2 linked regions of the Terriglobus albidus genome follow. The protein of the gene in region 1 interacts with the protein of each later gene in a pairwise test. Links are inferred from orthologs where the notes say so. Each region holds a gene or a part of one and is shown on either strand. Other genes may lie near its edges.

The links.
Region 2: the proteins of FTW19_RS13670 (region 1) and recJ interact in binary tests that used the Escherichia coli proteins (3 or more experiments, as listed by UniProt). The link is inferred for Terriglobus albidus from one-to-one orthologs.

Annotation. Positions count from the first base shown.
Region 1 is NZ_CP042806.1:3,473,627-3,485,183, forward strand. What follows is about bases 3,940-7,132. They hold FTW19_RS13670 (DNA topoisomerase 3), read left to right. Parts: upstream 3,940-4,336; coding sequence 4,337-6,928; downstream 6,929-7,132. Other genes in these bases: FTW19_RS13665 (Na+/H+ antiporter), read left to right, coding at 3,940-4,235; FTW19_RS13675 (SMP-30/gluconolactonase/LRE family protein), read right to left, coding at 6,978-7,132. In the rest of the region: FTW19_RS13660 (alpha-amylase family glycosyl hydrolase), read right to left, coding at 1-2,168; more of FTW19_RS13665, read left to right, coding at 2,607-3,939; more of FTW19_RS13675, read right to left, coding at 7,133-8,066; FTW19_RS13680 (heavy metal translocating P-type ATPase), read right to left, coding at 8,265-10,139; FTW19_RS13685 (DUF3466 family protein), read right to left, coding at 10,205-11,248; FTW19_RS13690 (hypothetical protein), read right to left, coding at 11,390-11,557.
Region 2 is NZ_CP042806.1:3,922,532-3,933,779, forward strand. What follows is about bases 2,438-5,321. They hold recJ (single-stranded-DNA-specific exonuclease RecJ), read left to right. Parts: upstream 2,438-2,930; coding sequence 2,931-4,712; downstream 4,713-5,321. Other genes in these bases: FTW19_RS15390 (hypothetical protein), read left to right, coding at 2,438-2,818; FTW19_RS15400 (efflux RND transporter periplasmic adaptor subunit), read left to right, coding at 4,770-5,321. Outside these bases: tRNA (N6-isopentenyl adenosine(37)-C2)-methylthiotransferase MiaB, read right to left, coding at 1-1,130; FTW19_RS26300 (DUF507 family protein), read right to left, coding at 1,306-1,581; FTW19_RS26305 (DUF507 family protein), read right to left, coding at 1,578-1,856; FTW19_RS15385 ((2Fe-2S) ferredoxin domain-containing protein), read right to left, coding at 1,940-2,290; more of FTW19_RS15390, read left to right, coding at 2,351-2,437; more of FTW19_RS15400, read left to right, coding at 5,322-6,020; FTW19_RS15405 (tetratricopeptide repeat protein), read left to right, coding at 6,095-6,988; FTW19_RS15410 (COX15/CtaA family protein), read left to right, coding at 7,047-7,982; FTW19_RS15415 (VOC family protein), read left to right, coding at 7,975-8,757; FTW19_RS15420 (hypothetical protein), read right to left, coding at 8,883-9,182; ppk1 (polyphosphate kinase 1), read left to right, coding at 9,414-11,248. UniProt on the Escherichia coli protein: Single-stranded-DNA-specific exonuclease.

The sequences.
Region 1 (11,557 bases):
AGCAGGAAGTTGCTGCTCTCGGCAAAGAGTGCTCGCTTGTGCAGCAACGGAGCTATTTCGCGCTCATGTCGTTCCACCAGCCAGTGGTTCGGAGCTTCGTCATACCGTGGCCTCCGATACTCCATGCCATACTTCTCGGTGAACCCGTCTATCTGACCGTGACCGAACATTGGCAACCCCGGCAAGGTCGCCATCATCGCCGTAACACCGAAGCACTTGTCGCCGTCGCCAAACTGATCAATGGTCGTCCGCTCGTCAGGATTGCTCATGAAGTTTACGTAGCGCTTCATAATGTCTGGGTCGAACTCCAGCGTGTTCTTGAGCACCGACCGATATTTTGCGTTCTCTTCGTCACGCATCATATTCATGAAGGCGCTGTTATAGACACGATGCATTCCTAGTGTTCGGACGAAGTAACCCTCCATCAGCCAGAAGGCTTCGGCGAGCAAAAGTGTGCCCGGAACCTCGGCAGCTACTCTGTCGACGACTTCCCGCCAGAACTCATGCGGCATATGTGCATTGAACTCGGCACTCGACATCCCGTATTCCGCGCGGGAGGGAATCGCTCCGCTGCTGCCGGGGCCGGGAAACCAGAGCCGGTGAAAGTGGCGCTTTGCCAGGGTCATGGCCGCGTCGAAGCGGATGACAGGGAATAGACGTGCCACATGCAAGATGGTCTGGATCACCTGTTCGCGTACTGCTGGGTTCAGGTAGTCCAGTTGGGCGGTATCGTTCCACGGGAAGCTTGTGCCATCATTGCCGTGATAGATGTACCTTGTCTCCCCCGATGCCCGGTCACGCCGCCGAAACACGACCGCTGCGTCCGTCTGCTCGTAGTAGTGGCTTTCGATCTTGATCTCTACACGCGGGTCGTGCGACAGGTCAGGGCCATCGAAGTTGTAAGCAGGATAGGGGCTATCCTGCCGCGAGATGAACCAGTCCGGATGCTCTACGACCCACGGAGAATCGATACCCATATGGTTTGGCACCATATCGCTGGCCAACCGGATGCCTCGCGCATAGGCGCGATTCCGCAGGTTCACGTACGCGGGCTCTCCGCCCAGGTCCTCGGCGATGGCGTAATCAAAGAGCGAGTAAGCTGAAGCCACCGCGTCTGGATTTCCGCAGAGCTGTTTAATCGTTTGCGATGCCCGGCTGCGCTCCCAGATACCAATCAGCCACAGCGAGTTCATCCCGCGCCTTGCCAGAGTCTCCAATTCCTCATCCGGAATCTGATCCAGTCGGTGAATCGACCTTTGGTATCGCTTACTGAGCTGTGCGAGCCAGACGTAAGTGCTCTTGGCGATCAAGACGGCGCCAGGCATCCAGGCCACGTCCGGGCTGAACTTTTCAGTTTCATGGACAGCATCGCCAAACTGCGGCACCTCCGAACGGCTGACTATCGAAGGCCATTGCTGCTGTCCGCTCTCCCTGCGTCGTTGCGCTGCCGCTGCCGCGGCGGCCTCCGCAGCAGCCCTGGCAGCCGCTTCGGCTGCAGCGTTCGGTGGATTAAATTGCAGCCAGATAGCCAGGTCTTCTTCCTGCAGAATCTCGCCTGCGATCGCCAGTAAGCGATCGAGGCTCCCCCCGATCAGCCGTCTCCACTTTATCCGGATCAGATCGAGTTGCCCCCTCAGCGAGCCCGGCGCGGCCACCGCGGGTGCCCGCAACACGTCAAACAGGCTCTGCGGCTCGGAGTCCTCCATCGGCACAAGGGGGCGGGTCGCAAAATATGCCGGCAGCTTCTCCACGACGCTCCGATAGGCGGTTTGCTCCGCCAGGCTCCTGTCCTCGAACAACTCTTCGAATGGCCGGAAGGCCTCATTGCGGTTTGCCATCCAAAGCAGAATCATCTCTTCCAGCGCGACCGCCCGGTGCGGGGTACCATCGGTTGAGCCTGTGAGCCATTCCTTCGGGGTTTGAACCGCGCGATAGACGCTGCTGCCCGGAAACTGCTCCACAAAGCTCAGCAGCAGCCGGTCCAACTGATGCGATCCAATGTACCCGGAGAACCAGGTGAGGGCATCTGTCATTGCGGCAGGATCAAGCTCCTGCCGATAGCGCTCCAGGAGTACATGACTGGCCTCGTCAATCAAACCCATGGCGTAAATCGCTCCCGCATGCACTACACGCTCTGGATGCTTCTGCACATCCCGAACCTGATTCATCCGGTGCGCAAAGTCGCGGCTTGCTGACACATTCGCGAAGACTACGTTGCCCGTAAAGGAAAAGAGGGTTTCTGCGAACTGGTAACGATCTCGTGCACCCCTCGAAATGTGAAATTCCATCATCGCGAACTTGTCCCCAATCAAGATCTGGCATTCACCAATGCCGTAGTATTGCCCCCGGCTCAACCCCGAGATTGGCACTCAAGAAATACGCAGGATAGTCCAGGTGAGTCAAGCGTGAATGCCATATCACCTCCGCATTTGTTTTAGCACCTGAAAGCCCGCAACACTCAGCCGATTCTACCCCTCGATCCATGCCATCACGTGGTTCGGAGCCTTCAGGGATCGTTGTATTTGACTTGACTGCATCTATCGAAAGAGCGGATGACTTCTGAACGCCGGCAGGCGCAGACTTAGCTGTAACGTTTGGAGTTGTCTTTGGAGCAATTTGCTACCGTACTGATTCTTCTTTTTGCGGTCTCCATCTCGAAGGCCGCCGCGCGGCTTTCGCGTATTCCTTTGCCGCTCCTGCAGATTGGGCTGGGCGTCGCTCTGGCCGCCTTCCATGTGCACATGCCCCTTGATCCGGGTCTCTTTCTGGTGCTCTTTGTTGCTCCTCTGCTTTACGTGGATGCGAATCTGTTCCCGCGTGCGGAGGTGCGTGCATTGGGGAAGCCGATCCTGGAGATGGCAGTTGGGCTGGTTTTCTTTACCGTCCTTGGCGCCGGATATTTCATCGACTGGATGATTCCTTCCATGCCGCTCGCCGCATGCTTCGCTCTTGCGGCGGTGTTATCCCCAACCGATGCTGTCGCCGTTTCCGGCCTGATTGGACTGAAACGGCTGCCGACTCGCCTGCTTCACCTTCTGGAAGGCGAGGCCCTGTTGAATGATGCGACAGGACTCGTTTGTCTGCGCTTCGCTGTCATTGCAGTGTTGACCGGCTACTTCTCGCCTGCTGGCGCCAGCATCAGCTTTTTGACGGTTGTTCTGGGAGGTCTGGCGGCTGGTGCGTTTCTCAGCTTCATCCTTATGTCTGTGGAGAAAGGGGTTGAGAGAACAATCGGGGCTTATCCCGCTGCGCAGATCCTGCGTACGCTCCTTCTGCCCTTTGCTTCTTACCTGCTGGCAGAACATTTCAAGCTCTCCGGTATCCTTGCCGCCGTAGCCGCTGGGTTCGTCGCGAGCTGGCTGCTCCAGGAAATCCCGGAAGTTGAGACGCGCATCAAGTCGGAAGCCGTGACCGATCTGATGCAGTTTACACTCAATGGACTCATCTTCGTTCTGCTTGGATTGCAGTTGCAAGCTATTGCAAAGAGCATTCCTTCGGTTGTGAAGCAGGAGAACTTTGCCTCCGCCTGGGTACTGGGCGCTTTTGTACTGAGTATCACTCTTGTTGTCGGTGCCTTACGTTTCCTTTGGACCTGGTTTGTCCTTGAGTGGTCGTTCTTTCGGCATAAGCACGAAGGCGGCAGAGCGCAACACACTCCGTGGAGACTTCTTGCTGCGACAATGCTGGCGGGCGTGCGAGGCGCGATCACCCTGGCGGCGGTACTGTCGATCCCATTAACACGGCAGGACGGTACTCCATTTCCTGGCCGCGATCTCGCCGTGTTGCTGGCTTCGGGTGTGATTCTCTTCTCCATGATTGCTGCGGCTGTCGGTCTGCCGTTGGTCCTCAAGGGACTGGAGGAGCCTCCCGAAAGCTCCGCCGAAGCGAAATTTCGCAATGCCCGTGTTTTGACGGCTCAAGCGGCAATCGGACGGATCGAGGAAGTAGAACACCGTCTTTCTCAAAACAGCCCCTACGCCGATAGCTACGCATCGATCGCATCCCGACTGATGGACTACTATCGCCGTAGGATCGAGGCTTTTGTCGGGGACCAGTCAAGCCGGATAAAAGCGGACCGCCTCCGAGTCGCGGAACGAACTATCCGGTTAGAGGCCGTCAGAGCGGAGCGGAAGGAAATCAGCCGAATGCTACACAACCATGAGCTCGAACCCGGCCAGGCCCGTGCGCTGCTCAAGAAGCTGGACAATACGGAGGCCACTCTCAAGGGAGGTTGACTCTGAGCGAGGGCGGTCCAGAATTTGTAGCCAAAGCTCGCTCAGGATTGTCCGGAACAGCGTAGCGGCCTTCCAGGGTGAGTGGGATACTTGAAGTAACGATGTCTGACAGTAGTGCCACAGTGACCGCCATTCTGGCGGAGAAACCTTCGGTTGCGCGCGATATAGCCCGCGTTCTCGGGGCCGCCAAGAAGGGCGACGGATTTCTGCACGGAAATGGATATGTGGTGACCTGGGCTGTGGGGCACCTGGTTTCTCTGGCGCAGCCGCACGAGATGCGTCCTGAGTGGAAACAGTGGCGACTGGACCTGTTGCCAATGCTGCCCGGTGACTGGCCGCTGGTGGTGTATGAAAAGACCAAAGCCCAGTTTGAGGTGGTTCGCAAAATTCTGAACTCGCCGCGCGTGGCGCAGGTGGTATGCGCCACGGACGCCGGGCGAGAAGGTGAGCTGATCTTCCGCTACATCTACGGCGCAGCGCTGTGCGATAAGCCCGTGAACCGGTTGTGGATCTCATCGATGACCGCCGATGCGATTCGCAAGGGCTTTGAGAAGTTGCAACCCGGCAGCGCCTACGACGGACTGGCGGATGCCGCGCATGGCCGCAGCCGCGCCGACTGGCTGGTGGGAATGAACCTGTCGCGCGCCTACTCCCTGATCTACAACGAGGAGATCTCGGTGGGGCGCGTGCAGACGCCTACGCTGGCGATGGTGGTGGAGCGGGAGCTGACGCTGCGGCAGTTCGTGTCGGAAGAGTACATCGAGGTCATCGCCAAATTTGAAGGTCTGGCCGAGCGAAAGAAAGAGACCTACGCAGGTACATGGTTCCGACCGCGCGGCGACCAGGGCAACGAGAAAGAAACGCAGGCCAAGTTGTCGCGACTGGCGGCAGACGGGGAAGAGGCGAAGCTGATCGTCGAACGAGCGCGTACGGGCACGGTGACGATTGAATCGGTGAAGTCCGAGACGCAACGCGCGCAGCCGCCGTTGTTGTACGACCTGACAGAGTTGCAGCGCCACGCCAACCGGCTATTCGGATTCACGGCGCAGGAGACGCTAACGTATGCGCAGGCGCTTTATGAGCGCCACAAACTCATCAGCTATCCGCGTACCGACAGCCGCCATTTATCGTCCGATGTGGTGGCAACGGTAGGTCAGATTGCGAATGTCGTTGCGCCGCAGTATCCGCAAATGGTGGCTGAGGGAACGGGGACCCGTACGCTCAGCAAGCGCTATGTGGACGACAGTAAGGTAAGCGACCACCATGCGATTCTGCCGAATGCCGTGAATCCCGGGAAGTTGAGCCTGAGCCCGCAGGAGCGCAGGATTTACGACATGGTGTGCCGCCGCTTTTTAATGATGTGGCACGAGGATCATCTGCAGGCCGTCACGACGGTGATTACGGCGATTACGAATCCGGGACAGGATGGCACGGAGTCGGTTGTGGATCGATACCGGACGTCGGGAACGCTGGTCCAACAGATGGGCTGGAAAGTTCTGGATCCGGTGCCGGAAAAGCGGAAGAAGGGCGGCAAAGACAGCGAAGAGGAAGAAGCCGCGCAGGTGTTGCCGACGGATCTGGCGGAGGGCCAGCCGCAACGGGTGGCTGCCATCGATGCGAAGAAGAAAAAGACAAAGCCGCCGAAGCGTTTTACGGAAGGTACGCTGCTGACGGCCATGCAGACGGCAGGGCAGTCGCTGGACGAAAAAGAGCTTTCGGAGGCGATGAAGGACACGGGCCTGGGGACTCCGGCCACGCGCGCCTCGATCATCGAGACGTTGCTGAAGCGCGGCTACATCGTGCGCAGCGGCAAAACGCTGGAAGCGACGGACAAAGGCATTCACTTGATCGACGTGGTGCATCCCGAGGTGAAGACCCCGGCGATGACGGGGCAGTGGGAAGCGTACCTCAAAAAGATCAACCAGGGAGAGGCACATCTCGCACCATTCATCGAAGGTATCAACGCGTATGTGAGCGGTGTGATGGAGAAGGTGCGGGTAACGCCGCGACGCCGGTTCGCTTCGACGGCGAAGACGCCCCAGCCTGCCAGCGACAAGAAAGCAGCCGGTGCGCGGCCACAGACCACAACCGAGAGCAAGGCGAAGAAGCCGTCGAAGACGACACAGTTGAATGTGCTGCTGAAAGAGCGATTCGATCACAAGACGTTCCTCCCGGGACAAAAAGCCGCGTGCCTGGCCGCACTATCGGGCAAGGATCATTTGCTGGCGCTTCCTGACGGGAAGGGAAAGACGTTGTGTTACCAACTTGCTGGGCTCGCGCTGGAAGGAACCTCGCTGGTGGCAAGTGCACGAGTGGAGTGGATGGAGGCCGAGGCGGCGAAGCTTCGCGAGCGTGGGATAGCGTGTGATTGCATCCACGCGAACCGTAGCCGTGAGGCACTTCGGGCTGCGTGCGTGGATTATCTAAGTGGACGGCTGAAGTTTCTGTACGTCGCACCGGAGCGACTGAGCGTGGCGGGGTTTCCGCAGATGCTGGCAAAACGGGCTCCGGCTCTGATTGCGATTGAGGAGGCAGAGCGCGCGGTACGGTCGAGCCAGGATTATCTTGCCAATTACGAACTTCTGCGCGAGCACCTTCCGGCGCTACGACCGGCGGTGCTATTGGCGCTAACGCGCGAGCAGACGCCCGCGGTTCATACGGCGATTGCAGAGTTCTTTGGATTGTCGCTGTAGTCTAGCCGTTCGGGTGTGTAATCACACGACATGGCCCAGATCAATCTCCTCAATGAATCCACGGGCGATAGCCAACGACCTTCACGGGAATACGATAGATTGCGTCACTTGTTGTCAGATAGAGCGTCTTGCCATCTTCGCCGCCCCACGCCACATTCGCTGTTGGCTTTTCGGTGAGAATCGTCCCCAGGTGCTTGCCCTCCGGCGAGATGATCCATACGCCGCCCGGTCCGGTCGCGAATAGATTCCCCTGCGAATCAACCTTCATTCCATCTGGAGTTCCTGTGCCCTCCGCTGAAGATGCGTCCAGAAACACCATGCCTTCTCCCACCGTCCCGCCGCTCTTCAGCGGGTACCGCATCCACTTCTTTTGCTGTGAGTCAGCGACATAAAGCCACTTGTTATCCGGTGAGATTGCGATACCGTTCGGCCGCGGCAAATCGCCGATCAGTAACTGCAGCTTCGCGCGGTTCGGAGCCGATCCAGCTTTGATCGCTGTTGCGTTGGGTATGCGATACACGCCATTGATCTTCAGCTTCTTCGACGGATCATCATCCTGCTGGGTCGGAAGACCGTAAGGCGGGTCCGTGAAATAAAGCGAGCCATCCGGACCATACACAACATCGTTCGGGCTGTTGAGAGGCTTGCCCTCGTAGCTGTCGGCCAGAATAGTCTTCGTGCCCTTGGGGTCCATCGTCTCAAATCGAAGAATGCTGCGTGCCGCATGGCCGGCGACAGTCAGGCGCAGCTTGTCATCGAGCGTCATCCCATTTGTCCCTGGCTCCTTGCCACCAAAGGGCTCCTTGGCGACATAGCCGCTCGGTTGCAGCCAGATCGTGACCTTGCCATCCGAAGTCATCTGCCGAATGCTGTTGCTCGGGATATCCGCGAACATTAACATCCCCGGCTGCACCCACACCGGCCCCTCGGTCCATGTAAATCCAGTGGCCATCTTTTCGAGCCTGGCCCCATCAGGGATGATCGTGGATAATTCCGGACTTAGCTGTTCGATGTCTGCGATAGTCTTCGTCGCCTCTACGGGAGGCTGTGTCGTCGTTTGGCCGTTCTTGCAGCCAGTGTGAGAGAGCACCAGTAGTGACGCGGCGCTGAGAGTCAGCGCGCTCATGCAGCGGTTCATCGCGAGACCTCCTAATGGTCCCAACGATTGTAGCGATTATTGCGAGGAGCTTTCCCTAAGTTGCTGGAAATACCGGCGGGGAGGAGCTTCTAATGGAAAGCTCGCATATTTCGTCGATTCGTAGAAATTGGCCGTCTCTACCCAATCCTCTTCCCGGAGAAAAGGGAATGCAATCACGTAGGATGATCTACGAAGCGATCAAAAGTCCTGAAGTTCTTTTCCTGGAAGTGACGCTCGCAGGGCATTGAGTACGGCAAGAAGATCGATCACCTCCTGGCTGATGGCTCCAGCGATAGGAGGCAGAAAGCCAAGAGCCGCCAGAAACATACCGGCAGTGCTCAAGACCATGCCGCCCACGGCACTTTCAAGGGCGATCCGCCGCATTCTTTTGCCTATATGAAGCAGCTCATCTACCTTGCCGAGAGCCGGTTCCATGATGACCGCACCGGCCGCTTCTGCGGTGATATCGCTGTTCTGCCCGAATGCAATGCCCACTGTAGCGGCCAGCATGGCTGGAGCATCATTGATGCCATCCCCCAGGAATAGAGTTGAAACTGTTGCTGTACGATCTCTAATGATATTGAGTTTTTGCTCCGGAGTCAGACTTGCGCGGACATCTTTGATGCCGACAATTTCAGCCAGATGCTGAACTTCGACCTCACGGTCTCCCGATAGGATGACCAAATCCTCGACCTTATGCTTAGGTCGCAGATGCTTGATGAAAGGTTTGCTTTCTTTCCGTGGGCGGTCATGGAACCGGATCAGGCCGGCCAATCGATCATCGAGGATAACAACGCATTCCATTCCTGAAACGGTGGGCGGAAGCAAGGCTGCTAACTCGTCGTTTATTTTCTTTCTTCCGGTCACCAACACGCGTCTTCCCGCAACCTGGCCTCTTAGTCCGGTTCCTGGCTTTTCGCTGACGCTCTCGGCACTCTGTAAAGATATATGCTTCTCTCGTGCAGCTTTTAGAATCGCCCCGGCGAGAGGATGCTTCGAGTACTGCTCGAGGCTGGCGCTGAATTTTAGAGCCCCTTCCATGCTTGTACCAGGGAAGGTGACAATATCCGTAACCGCCGGTTCCCCATGTGTCAGCGTTCCGGTTTTATCGAAAAACATAGTACGAATATTCCCGACCTGCTCAAGAACAACCGGTTTCTTGATCACAATGCCTCGTTTCGCGGCCAGAGAGATCGACCCGATGATCGAGATTGGAATTGCAAGTAGTAAGGGGCATGGCGTGGCGATGACAAGGACGGCGAGAAAGCGTTCGGCCTGACCGCTCAGGAGCCATCCGGTAAGGGCGATCAAAACCGCGAGGGGAGTGTAGAACGCACCCAGCCGATCTGCCAGCCTGCGGATGGCCGGTGGATTTTCCTCGGCCTTACGCATTACCTGCATGATGCGTGCATAGCGTGAATCCACAGCCAGCCTGTCAGCAATGATCGTAAGGGCAGCGTCCTCATTCAATGCTCCTGAGATTACTTGCGACCCAGACGTCTTACGAATACGAAAGGGTTCTCCCGTAAGGAAGGATTCGTCCATCATGCCCGTGCCCGATTCCACTGTTCCGTCTACCGGGCAGATCTCATGGGGAAGGACAATTAAGCGGTCTCCGACACGAATTTCATCCACCCGGATATCTGCGGTAACATCCCCTGTGATTCGATGGGCAGCGCTAGGCATGCGGTGGGCCAACGCGCTGAGCGTTGAAGAAGCTCGTCGCGTGGCAAACTCCTCCAACGCCTGGCCACCAGAAAGCATCAGGATGATAATCGCCGCAACCAGCAACTCTCCCATCAGGATTGCGGTAATGATTGACAGCCCCGCAAGAAAATCCGCTCCAAACTGGCGTTTCCGAATTTGGAAAAGAAGGCCATAGAGCAACGGGAGGCCACCAACAATGACGATGACCAACAGTGGAATAAAAGAGATCGTTGCCTTGTAATTGAAAAGATATCGGAGTAATAGATACAGGATTATCGCTGCGAGTGAAAGGACTGCGGTAAAACGGGTCCAGGAATGTTTAATTCGATCGAGAGAGGCATATTTGCCTGCGTTTTCAGATGTCATAAGCGCGAAGGAATGGTATCTGTCTACCCCGAGGATATGCCTATGTTGAATGCATTGGCGTGAGATTACGGATGCTCATCGGTGAGCAGGTCACTATTGAGGACTGCTGCGTGGTAGTCCGGGAGCAGAACACCTGCAATTTCACCAGAATCGTTGATGGCCGCCGCGAAAGCGAAGGTCACCTGTCCGAGTGGGTTTGGCAAACTGATAGAAATGAACTTGCCATTGTCAAAGAGCATACCAACGCCAAGTATCTGCCCCGGATCATTGATAGATTTGGCATCTGAGAAGTTAGTGCCTCCAGGAAGGGCTGCCAGGTCAGTCATTTGACCATTCTCGTAGAGGAACGCGTGCGAATTGCCATCCGTGACGGTGGAGGTGCCGACGATTTGACCTCGATTATTGATGCTGCGTGCGATGCTATTTCGTCCTCCCGGCAGCGTTCCGAGGTCGTGCATTCCATCGTCGCGATAAAGAAATGCGTGCATTGAGCCGTCTGAGTATGTAGTCTGTCCAACAATCTCTCCGGCCTGGTTGATGGCGTACGCCGCGCTGCTGGAACCTCCCGGTAAGGTGCCTAAATCCTTCATCATCCCTTGTTCGTACAGAAATGCATGGCCGCCGCTTTCGCCGACAACTTGACTGCTGTTGTTAATGGCATAAGCGATGGCAGTATTGGACGGAAGCAGAGTGCCTATATCTTTCATGATGCCTTTCTCCCAGAGAAAGGCATGGAAGAAGCGATCAAGCGGCAGCCCGGGAGTGACGTACAGGGCTCGGCCCACGACTTGCCCCCGGTCATTGACCCCATAGGCCTCGCTGAATGTGCCGGTAGGCAGTGTACCGAGATCGATCATCTGGCCGTTCCTGTATAGGAAGCCATGGTTCGCCTCGTCGTGCCCCACTTGAATGAGTGAGCCGGCAATCAGACCGCTATTGCTGATCGCGTAAGCCTGGCTGCGAGTGTAAGTAGGGGGGAGAGAACCAAGATCTTTTACGAGTGGATGCTCGGGGACTGCCGAGAGTTCGGACTGTGCGATAGAGCGGGAGCACGTTCCACATACGAGAATGACGCCCAGCAGTGTGCGCGCGACGGAGGTAAGAGTCATACAAGCTCCTTCCGTGTTGGTCAGGGATGGGCTGGTGAACTCTGGGAAGGCCAGCAGACGGCCAGACTAATCTCCGCAGCTCAACTTTTCGGTGATTCAAGTCACAAGTGAAGGCTGCGAGATTGGCGCAGTCAGAAGCGCTCACGAAATCTCAGGGTGGCTACGAGGGGTGATGTACAGCATCAGGGCTCCAATACCGCATTGCAAGAGTCCAAATGCAAGCAGATAGAAATACAGTACCCACGCAATCAAACGATAAGTAAGGGATTGGGCATAGGACGCAGCGAGGATGATAAGAAGCAGCCCTCC
Region 2 (11,248 bases), 450 kb from region 1 along the record:
TGGCGATCAAGCAGAACCTGCAGCCGCTGGCTCTTCACCTCTTCGGAGACCGTCTCCGACATAGAGACCGCCGGTGTATTTGGCCGTGGCGAATACTTGAAGGCGAAGACACTGTCATAGCCCACCTCACCGCAGAGAGTGACTGTCTCTTCGAAATCGGCATCGGTCTCTCCTGGAAAACCTACGATGATATCGGTGGTCATGGAGATGTCCCGTTTCGCGGACTTGATCCAGGAGATACGCTCCAGATACCACTCGCGGGTGTACTCGCGCTGCATCGCCTTCAGTACGGCCGACGATCCGCTCTGCACCGGCAGATGGATGTGGTCACACAACGTAGGCACGGCATCGATTGCGTCGACGATCTGCTTCGTGAAGTGTCGCGGATGCGACGTTGTGAACCGCACGCGGCGGATTCCTGGAACCTCTCCAACTGCAGCCAGAATCTCGGCGAAATTCATTTTGCCGATAGGGTCACTGAAGGAGTTCACATTCTGGCCGAGCAGCTGAATATCGGTAAAGCCGGCGTCTGCCATACGCCGCGCTTCAGTCAATACCGACTCCGACGTGCGACTACGCTCCTTGCCTCGGGTATACGGCACTACGCAGTAAGAGCAGAACTTGTCGCACCCCTCGGTGATAGTGATGTAGCCGCGGTGGGGGTTGGACCTCGCGGTGAACTCAGTATCAAAAGTCTCATCCGTCTGTCGGTCGTCAAGACCGGTAATGCGGTTCTCGCCTGCTTCCAGACGGCGGAGCATCTCCGGGAGGTTCCGGTAGGAAGCTGAACCGCTCACCAGCGAAACGAACGGGGCCTTCTCGAAGATCTTTTCGCCTTCCTGCTGCGCCACACAGCCCAGCACGCCAAAGCGCTTGCCCTCACCCTGCAGCCGCTTGTACTCGTTCAAGCGATGAAAGACCTTCTGCTCCGCCTTATCGCGAATGGAGCAGGTGTTGTACAGAACCAGGTCAGCAGAATCCTCGTCGGTTACCTGGGTATAGCCCTCATGCTGCAGCGTGCCGATGACCTTTTCCGAGTCATGGGCATTCATCTGGCAGCCGAAGGTTTCGATATAAAACGTCTTTGCCACGCTTGAAAGTATACCGCCGGTCGCACCTCGCTCCGGCATGTTGAATCATTCGATTGTCAGGACTTTGGTAGCGCCAACGGGGATCGAACCCGTACTCTTCGCCTTGAGAGGGCGACGTGTTAACCAATTACACCATGGCGCCGTTAGGGGCAGGGCGGTGATGACTCACGCCCACTCAGATCAGTATAACAGTGAAGAAGTTGTTGTGCGTGGGTCAGATACCGAGTTTCTTCACTTCGTCGTTGTAGTACTTGCGGTACAGGATGTCCCACTCCTGGGTACCTTCGAGGATGATCTTCCGCTGCGAGGTAATCTTTTGCCGCGCCGCCTGGTCGATCTTGGTCTCCTCGAGCAGCAGCTTCTCCAGCGCCTTACGAGCCTCCTGACGGATCGTGTTCCGGTCCTCCAGAAACTCTGCTTCGTCGATCTCGGCCAGAGTATCCGCCACCACGTGAGCCAGTTTGTTGAGCTTGTCGCGCGAGATTCTCACAGCACCGCCTTGTATTTGCGCACAAGCTCGTTCTTTACCTTCTTGAACATCTCCGGGTAGCTCGCGCCTGTCTTGCGCATATCGTCCTGGAAGGTTTCCAGAATGACGCGGACCTCGTCGTTGATCCGGTCTTCGAGCGAGAGCTCGTCGAGCAGACCTTGATTCACACGCTCATTCAGAACGCCGGGCTTACCGGTGCGCAGCATCTTCGCGTCGATAAGGTGCTGCACCGTCTGCTTGGCCAGGTAGGTGACGTAGTCCTTGGAAAAAATCATCTCTCTTCGAAGTCATTTATATCATGCAGTTAAGGTCGCTTTCGCGGCCCTCAAAAGATATCCGGGGACAGCGTCTCCCCGGGTTACGGTCGATGCGGGCAGCTGGGGGTGTTCAGGCAGCTCTCTGCCAACCGTAGACGCTCCACCGGCCGTCCATGCACCAGATGTTCGTTAACGATCTCCTGCACGTCCTCCAATTTCACAAAGCCGTACCAAACAGCCTCCGGATAGACGACCATCACAGGGCCATGCTCGCACTGATCCAGGCAGCCGGCCTCGTTGGCCCGGACCGTGTTCTTCAAGCCGGCAGCTTTTACAGCATCCTTCAGGGCGTCTTTCAGCTGGCGGCCACCGCGGGGTCGGCAGCTCGGACGGACAGCGCCCTCCAGACGCTCATTGCCGCAAACAAAAACGTGACGTTCAAACTTTGCCATGCTCTCAGCGTATTCCAGTGCGTACAGTCATGCTTTTTTGAGACAATACCGTTTGTTGCAATGCAGACGGATAACCTGATCTCCCTGAAAGACGACATGATTGCCTTCATCGCGGGCCACGGTATGCACCGCATGAATGCTTATGTCCATGAAGACATCCCCACGGTTGTCTTCGAAGAAGAGCACGCTGATTCCTGGAAAGACTTTGTCGAACACGCCAAAGCCGCCGGGGTTAGCTTCCTGACGATGAGCGAAGTCACGCTGGAAAAGCGTGATATCGAGATCCTCATCGAGCAGCTTCGCGCCCGCGAATTTCCGGACTCTGACGACACGCCGGATATCGATGACGCGCAGTACCTGGTGAACTATGTCGGGAAGACCGGCTACCTGCAGCTCGGCTTCGCCTACAACGGCATCATGTTCATCTATGAGACCTCGACCGAATGGTACGACCGCTTTCAGCAGTTGATGGAGAGCGTCTCGGACTTCGACTCGATTATCGTGGACGACCCCGACGCAGACGAATAGAGCATTTTCCTGCAGGTGTAGTGCAGAGCTTATGCATCTATGGGCGTTTTCCTCGATGAAAACGCCGCTGTACGTTCCTCCCGGGATACCCAGCAACAGGAAAAATGTTCTAGTGGCCGCCGAACCGCTCTATCGCTGGACAAGCCCCGAGGTCTCCTTCGAAGAAGCCGAGGCCTTCGCCCGTGAACTGCGCCTTCCGCAGGTCATTGCCGAGCTTCTGCTCAACCGTGGCTTCGACACGCCGGAAAAGGTCGATCTTTTCCTCAATCCCGAGATCGGCCACCTGCACTCCCCTTCGGCCATGCTGGGTATGGCAGCCGCAGTGGAACGTATTCGGCAAGCCATCGCACGCCGCGAACCTGTCCTGATCTACGGGGACTACGACGTCGACGGCACCGTGGCCACTGTGCTGCTTAAGACAGCCATTGACCGCATCGCCGGCGGCGAATCCATCGTCCGCTACCATATCCCGCACCGCATCCGTGAAGGCTACGGGATGCAGGCGGGGGTTCTGGCCGATGCAGCGGCGATGGGTGTCCGCCTGGTCATCTCCGTCGACACAGGCATCCGCGCCTTCGCCGCAGCAGAAGAGGCACAGGCTCTCGGGCTCGACCTGATCGTCACTGACCACCATCTTCCGGATGAGATCGGCGGCCTGCCTCCGGCACTTGCCGTCATCAACCCCAATCAGCCCAACTGCCCTTACCCGAACAAAGATCTCTGCGGCGCTGGTGTCGCCTTCAAACTGGCCCAGGCTCTCCTGGAGATCTCCGATATCCCCGCCGAAACCGTAGGAACCAAGCTACTGCCCAGCTTCCTGAAGTTGTTAGCGATTGCCACCGTAGCAGATGCCGTCGCCCTCACCGGCGAGAACCGAGTCATCGTCGCCATCGGCCTCCGCGAGCTGGTTAAGCCCGTCCAGCCGGGTCTCCGTTGCCTGATGGAGCTGGCTCAACTTACTGGCCGGCAGCCACTGACGGCAACCTCGGTCGCCTTCCGTCTGGCGCCTCGTATCAACGCCGCCGGAAGGATGGATATTGCCTCGGATGTCGTCGAGATGTTCCTCACGAGGTCTCCCGAACGGGGCCGCGAAATCGCCGAGAAATTGCACCGGCTGAATGAAGATCGCCGCGCGACCGAACAGGCTGCGCTCGACGAGATCGAGACGCTGCTCGCCGCCGACACATCTCTTGCCGAAGCAGGCGCCGTCGTCCTCGACGGACACGGTTGGCACCGCGGCGTTATCGGAATCCTGGCCTCGCGCGTGGTCGAGCGCACCCACCGTCCCGCCCTTGTATTGGCACACGAAGGCGGCGAAGCATACGGCTCCGGACGCTCCGTCCCTGGCTTCCATCTGCTGGATGCATTGACCGCAGTCCATTCCGTCGCTCCGATCTTCACTCGGTTTGGCGGGCATGCGCATGCCGTCGGGTTCTCTCTTCCCTCTGACAGGGTGCCCGAATTGCGAATGAGCCTAGGCATTTATGCCCGCTCCGCGATGTCTACGGAGACCCTGCTTCCGGAGCTGCACTGCGACGCTTCCCTGCCTCTGGAGCGCATTACGCCCGCACTTGTGGAGCAGCTCCATCGTTTTGAACCCTTTGGGCACTCCAATCCGGAACCGATCTTCTGTTCCGGCTCCGTCCGTATTCTGGAAATACGTGTTCTCAAGGACAAACACCTTCGTCTGCGGCTGGAGCAAGGCAGCGCAACCATCGCCTGCCTGGCATGGTCCCGGAGAATTCACTGGCCCTCGCGTCTCCAGGAACTTGGTGTGGGACTGGGTGCGATGATCGACGCGGCCTTTCGCATTCGCGTGAATGCGAACCCGGACTTCGGAAATGCAATTGAACTGGAGTTGTGCGATCTACGCCCAGCTCATACGGCGGGATAACTTTTTGTGCCGCAAACCCTTCCACCTGCGTCAGATATACTGACGCTTCGTCGCCCTATGGCTCAGAAAGCTACCAGTCCTGCTCGCACTTTCGTTTTCGCTTTGCTCGGCCTGGCCGCCATCGTTGCGGTCGGCTTTGGTTTGCGCTCCCTGTTCCGCAGCAATGTCGATGTCCACGCTGCCTCCGTTACCTATGAGAATCTGACCAGCACCACCCCAACCAACGGCAAAGTTCAGCCCGTGGAGCCCTTTGACGCGCATGCTCCGATGGCGGGAACGGTCGATCGGATTTACGTCGGAGCCGGCGAAAAGGTAAAGACCGGCCAGCTGCTCATTCACATGAACGATGCTGAGGCTTTAGGACGGCTGGCAACCGCACAGTCCGCGTTGGCCGGAGCCCAGGCCACTATCCACGATATGGAGAGCGGCGGCTCGACCGACGAGCGTATCGGCATTGCCTCCGACCTGGAGAAGGCTCGCCTGCAGGAACAGCAGGCTCAGCGTGACCTCACGGCACTGCAGCAGCTTCAGCAGAAAGGAGCTGCTTCTGGAAGCGAAGTTCTCGCCGCTCAGCAGCGGCTTGAAAATGCGAAATCCTCTCGCATCGCGCTGGAACAGCGCTCATCTCCGGCTTCTCGTTACAGTAATCAGGACCGCACCCGCGTTAAGGCACAGGCAGCCGATGCCTCGGCTTATGTCGCTTCTGCGCGCAAACTCTATGACCAGCTGAATGTCCGGGCTCCGTTCGATGGAACGATCTACTCGCTCCCGATCCAGGAGTCGGACTTTGTTCCCGCGGGAGAGACACTTCTCTCGATGGCGAACCTCGATCGCATCCAGATTACGGCCTATTTTGACGAGCCCGATGTGGGGAAACTGGCTGTCAACCAGGCGGTGAGCATCGTCTGGGAAGCCAAGCCTGGAAAGGTGTGGCACGGACATGTCGAGACGGTGCCGACGACCATCATCAACTACGGCACCCGTAACGTCGGTGAGTGCATTATCAGTGTCGATGATGCGCATGGAGACCTTCTGCCGAATACCAATGTCACGGTTACGGTCACCATCCTGCAACACCCACATGTGCTGGCAGTTCCCCGAGAGGCGCTCCACACCCAAGGCTCGCAGAGTTACGTCTTCCGTATTGTGAACGGCAAGCTGATCCGAACCCCCGTTCAGGTAGGCGCCGCCGTAACCCCGACACGCATCGAAATCGCGGGCGGTCTTTCCGTCAATGACAAAGTCGCCGTCAATTCCGTTGATAACAGCGAACTGACAGACGGCCTGCCGGTCGACGTCGTTCAATAAGGCAGTTGATTATGCAGCACCAGAAGTTGCTTTTGCTCGTCCCACTCCTCTTCTCGTCGCTTTCCATGCGGGCCATGGATGTGCGCGAAGCGCGGTCTGCTCTTATGGCCGGCCGCGTAGACGAGGTGGCTGCCGCGCTCGAGCCTGCGGTTAAGTCCAACCCGAAAGATGCCCTATCTCATCATCTTCTGTGCCGTGCGTACTATGCCCAGGAGCTTCCAGATCGCGCTGTGCCCCATTGCGAAGCAGCTGTCGCCAACGACTCCGGCAATGCGATCTACTACCTCTGGCTGGGACGTGCGTACGGCTTGAAAGCTGACAAGTCAGGGCCGTTTACGGGCTTCAGCATGGCAAAGCGCAGTGTAGCTTCATTTGAGCGCGCTTTTCAGCTCGCGCCCACTAATCTGGATGCCATTAACGATCTGGGTGAGTTCTATGCACGAGCACCATCCATTGTTGGTGGAGGCACCGATAAAGCACGGCAGCTCGCCGAACGTATTCAGCCACTTTCTGCAGCGAAATATCACCGCATCCTCTCTCTGGTCGCCGAAAAAGAGAAAGACTACGGAGCGGCCGAACAAGAGCTGAAAAAAGAGGTCGAGATCAAACATACCGCGGAAAACCTGATGGACCTGGTGGCCTTCTACGACCGCCGGAAACGCGTTGATGATGCCGTCTCCGTTATCCGCGACCTGATCAACACCGATCGTCCCCGTTCCGCCCCCAGCTTCGACGCGGCAACATTCCTGACCGAACAACATCGTGATCCTGCATTGGCAGAAAGGCTGCTCAAGGAGTACCTTGCCTCTCCAGCAAGATCCGACCAGGCTCCCGTGTTTCGTGCACATGTGCTACTCGGAAAGATTTTGGACGACCGGGGCGACAAAGAAGGTGCAAAGGCCGAATACCAGGCTGCATTGGCTTTGGCTAGGGACTATCCTCTTGCCCGCCACGCGCTTGGAATGTAACGGAAGACGTGACGCAGCTCACAAGTCGAACCGAGTGGCCACGGGGCTAGAATAAATCGTGGCCTCTACCGCACTTCATCTCGCGCCATCTCGGCTTACGGCTACTCATGTAAAACGTCTTGCCTGGCTCACGCTGGCATGGAATATCCTCGTTGTGCTTTGGGGAGCGATCGTGCGCGCAACCGGCTCCGGAGCCGGTTGTGGGAATCACTGGCCACTCTGTAATGGAGAGGTCATTCCGCATACGCCTCGTATCGATACGATCATCGAGTTTACCCATCGCATGATGTCGGGAGGCGCGGTCTTCCTTACGCTCGCACTTCTGCTTGCGATCTTTGCGACGTCGGAACGTCTGCAGCCTGCGCGTAAGGCGATCGTCGCGGCAACCGTGTTGTTATTCAATGAGGCGATTCTTGGCGCCCTGCTGGTGAAACTCGGCTACGTCACCGGCAACCGTTCCGTCGGACGAGTCGTTCTTCTTTCGATCCATCTGTCGAATACCCTGCTACTGCTTGGGGCATATACCTTGACGGTATACTTCCTCGAGCGTCCCTGGCGTTTCACGATCTCTCGCCGCAATCTCTGGTTGAGCGCCATCGGCCTGGTCAGCACGCTCATCGTCGGTGTAAGCGGATCGCTCGCAGCCCTCGGCGATACCCTCTTCCCGGCTTCGTCGCTGCGAGCAGCCTTCGTCCAGGATTTCGCAAGTAACTCGCCCATGTTGCTGCGCCTGCGCAGCGTACACCCGCTCAGTGCCTTTCTGGCGACCGTATTTGTCACCTGGCTGCTGAAACGATCCTGGGGATCGCCGCTGGCTAACTTTGTTCTCGGCCTGCTTGCCTTCCAGATTGCACTTGGCTTTGCCGACCTGCTGCTGTTGGCGCCAACCTGGATGCAGGTACTGCACCTGCTCGGAGCCGATCTCTACTGGGTAGCTCTTCTCTGGCTCTCCGCGCAACAAACATTCCCAATCACAAAGGAACTTCATGCGTAAGCTGCTGCTCCTCCTGCTGCTGTGCGTCACAGCCGCTGTATCTGCACAATCGGTCCCCATGGACGGCCTGGCCCACGTCGCCATACGCGTCAAAGATGTCCCCGCCTCCCGCGCCTTCTACGAGAAGATCGGTTTCCTTGAAGCCTTTACCCTCGACAACAAGGGCGTTCTGGACCGTTCCTTCATCAAGATCAACGACGACCAATTCATCGAGCTCTACCCGCAGACCGAGAAACAGCCGCAGATCGGTTTCCTGCACCTCTGCTTCTATGGCAGCGATCTCGAATCGCTGCATAAGCAGTACGAACGTGAGGACCTGAAGCCGCATGACCTCAAGAAAGCCGGCGCCGGTAATCTGTTGTTCACCATGGAAGGCCCCGAAAAACAGAACATCGAGTACACCCAGTACATGCCTGGCTCACTTCATTCCAATGATCACGGCAAGCATCTGGGAAATCCTGTCGGTCCAAAGCTGATCAGTGTCTCCCTGGCAATGAAGGATGTCCCCCCTGCCCGCGCTTATTACTCCGAAAAGCTACACTTCCCGATTACGAAGTCAGGCAGCTTCGCCATCCCCGGCACCTCTGGCGAGACCGTCGTGATTGAGGACGATCAGATTGGAGCCCGCATGCGAGTTGCCTTCCAGGTAAAGAGTCTCAAGGAGGCTGCGGCAGATCTAACGAAGCGTGGCGTTCCCTTCACGCGTGCGAAAAACGCGCTTTCGACAACGGACCCGGATGGGAATATCGTGGAATTCCGCGAACACGGCAGCTAGAGCATTTTCCCTGTAGGTGTAGAGTAGGGTTTCCGCGTCTATGGGCGTTTTCCGCGATGAAAACGCCACTGCACACCACTTCGCGGACACCCAGCAACAGGGGAAATGCTCTAGAGCAACCAGGGCTATTTGGTATTCGGATCGCCGTCAACTTTGTTGACGGCTTTCTTTGTGCCTGATTTGGTCTTCTGGTAAGCCTTTTTCGTGCCCTTCTTGGTGGCGTCCCATCCTTCTTCTGTCTTCTCACCCACCGCGTGAGCCGACTTCGTGGTTCCCTTCTTGATGCCGCTGCCGGTGTCCTTGGCAGCCTGTTTCGTCTCATGACCGGCATCTTTCATGTCCTGTTTCGCCGTCTGAGCACCCAGGAAAGCGGCAGGTAATGTGGCAATGAGACATGCCGCCAGAAAACGGGTAGTACGATTCATAGGAAACTCTCCTGCCTAGAAACAGATGAGAGTTTTTTATCTTTGGTTAGCTAGAGCATTTTTCCTGTTGCTGGGTGTCCCGAAAGAGGAGTGCAGCGGCGTTTTCATTGCGGAAAACGCCCATAGATACCGAAACCCTACACTACTCCTACAGGAAAATTGCTCCATGGGATACGGGACATCTGAGATTTATCACACCGTATCAAAGCTGCTGATAGGCTGATACTTCTTATGCCACGTAGAACGAACCCGGCGCCTGAACCTCACCGATTCTTCAATCGCGACGAAAGCTGGCTTCGCTTTAACTGGCGCGTACTGGAAGAAGCGCAGGACGAGCGCAATCCATTGCTGGAGCGCGTCAAGTTCCTCGCCATTACAGCAAGCAATCTCGATGAGTTTGTCGAAATTCGAGTCGCCGGCGTACTACAGCGTCTGGAAGATGGATACGTCACCCCGCAGGCTGAGGCAGATGACGGGATGAGCGAGCAGCAGCGCCTCGAAGAGCTCAACCGTCTGATGCATGCCTTCGTCTGCGACCAGTACCGTTGCTGGAATGACCAGCTCCTGCCTGCCTTGCTGAACGTAGGTGTCCGGGTTCTGGAGTGGAGCGAACTGGACGATGCAGCCCGGGAGTATGCCGAACAGTACTACAACGATGAAGTTGATCCTCTTCTGACTCCGGTCACCATCGACCCGGCACATCCCTTCCCGCGAGTCCTGAACAAGGCACTCTGCATCGCATTGCTTCTTCGGCGTAAGCGCAAAGGAGCGGCTGCCGCTGCACCGATTCTGGGTGTAATTACGGTTCCCCGGTCGTTGCCTCGCTTCGTCAAGCTGCCGTGCACCAGTGGATGCACCGAGTTCATCTTTCTTCATGACCTGATCGAAGCGCAGGCGGAACGTCTCTTCCGCGGCTACGAGGTTCTGGCGAAGACCGCGTTTCGGGTAACCCGGAATTCAAACCTTTATCTCCAGGAAGAAGAGACACGCTCACTCCTGGAGAGCGTCCGCAGCGAACTGCACAATCGCCGCAAAGGCGATGCTGTCCGCCTGGAAGTAAGCGAAGGCGCGGACCCCGAGATCGTCGAACGTCTGCGTGCCAACTTCGAACTGGATACGTGGCAGGTCTTCAAGACCGAAGGGCCGGTAAACCTTTCCCGGCTGATGAATCTCTACTCAGGCGTCGACAAGGATACGTTGAAGTATCCGCCCTTCCATGGCCGCGAGTACCGCCTCGACCGGAAGTCTATAGATCTGTGGGATGAGCTGCGCACCCGAGACATCATGCTGCATCATCCTTTCGACAGCTATAGCGTCGTCGAGGAATTCATCGAAGCCGCGGCTGCCGATCCTGCTGTGGTGAGCATGAAGCAGACGCTCTATCGCACCAGCGCGGACTCACCGATGTTTGCCGCACTGGTCGATGCGGCGCAGCAGAAAGACGTTACGGTCGTCGTAGAGTTGATGGCCCGATTTGACGAGGCCTCGAATATCCGCTGGGCCCGCACCCTGGAAGACGCGGGCGTACAGGTCTTCCACGGCATCTTTGGCCTGAAGACTCACTGCAAGCTCGCCCTGATGATTCGCCGTGATCCAGACGGTGTGATGCGCCGCTATGCCCATCTGGGCACAGGTAATTACAACCCGATCACCGCCCGCTTCTATACCGATATCAGCCTGCTGACCGCGAATCCCGAGATCACGCATGCCGTCCATGCGGTCTTCAATTATCTGACCGCCGAAGCAGAAGGAGAGCTCTATCGCCCTCTGATGATGGCCCCGCTCACACTCGTTGACGATCTTGAAAAGCTGATCGACCGCGAGATCGAGCACGCTAAAGCAGGCAAACCGGCGCATCTGATTGCCAAGATGAACGGCCTTATCGATCGTCGCCTGATCGAAGCCATGTATCGCGCCAGCCAGGCGGGAGTGGAGATCGACCTGATTATCCGGGGTATGTGCGCTCTACGCCCAGGTGTACCAGGCATCAGCGACCATATCCGCGTGCGTTCGATCGTGGGCCGCTTCCTCGAACACAGCCGCATCTTCTGGTTCCTGAACGACGG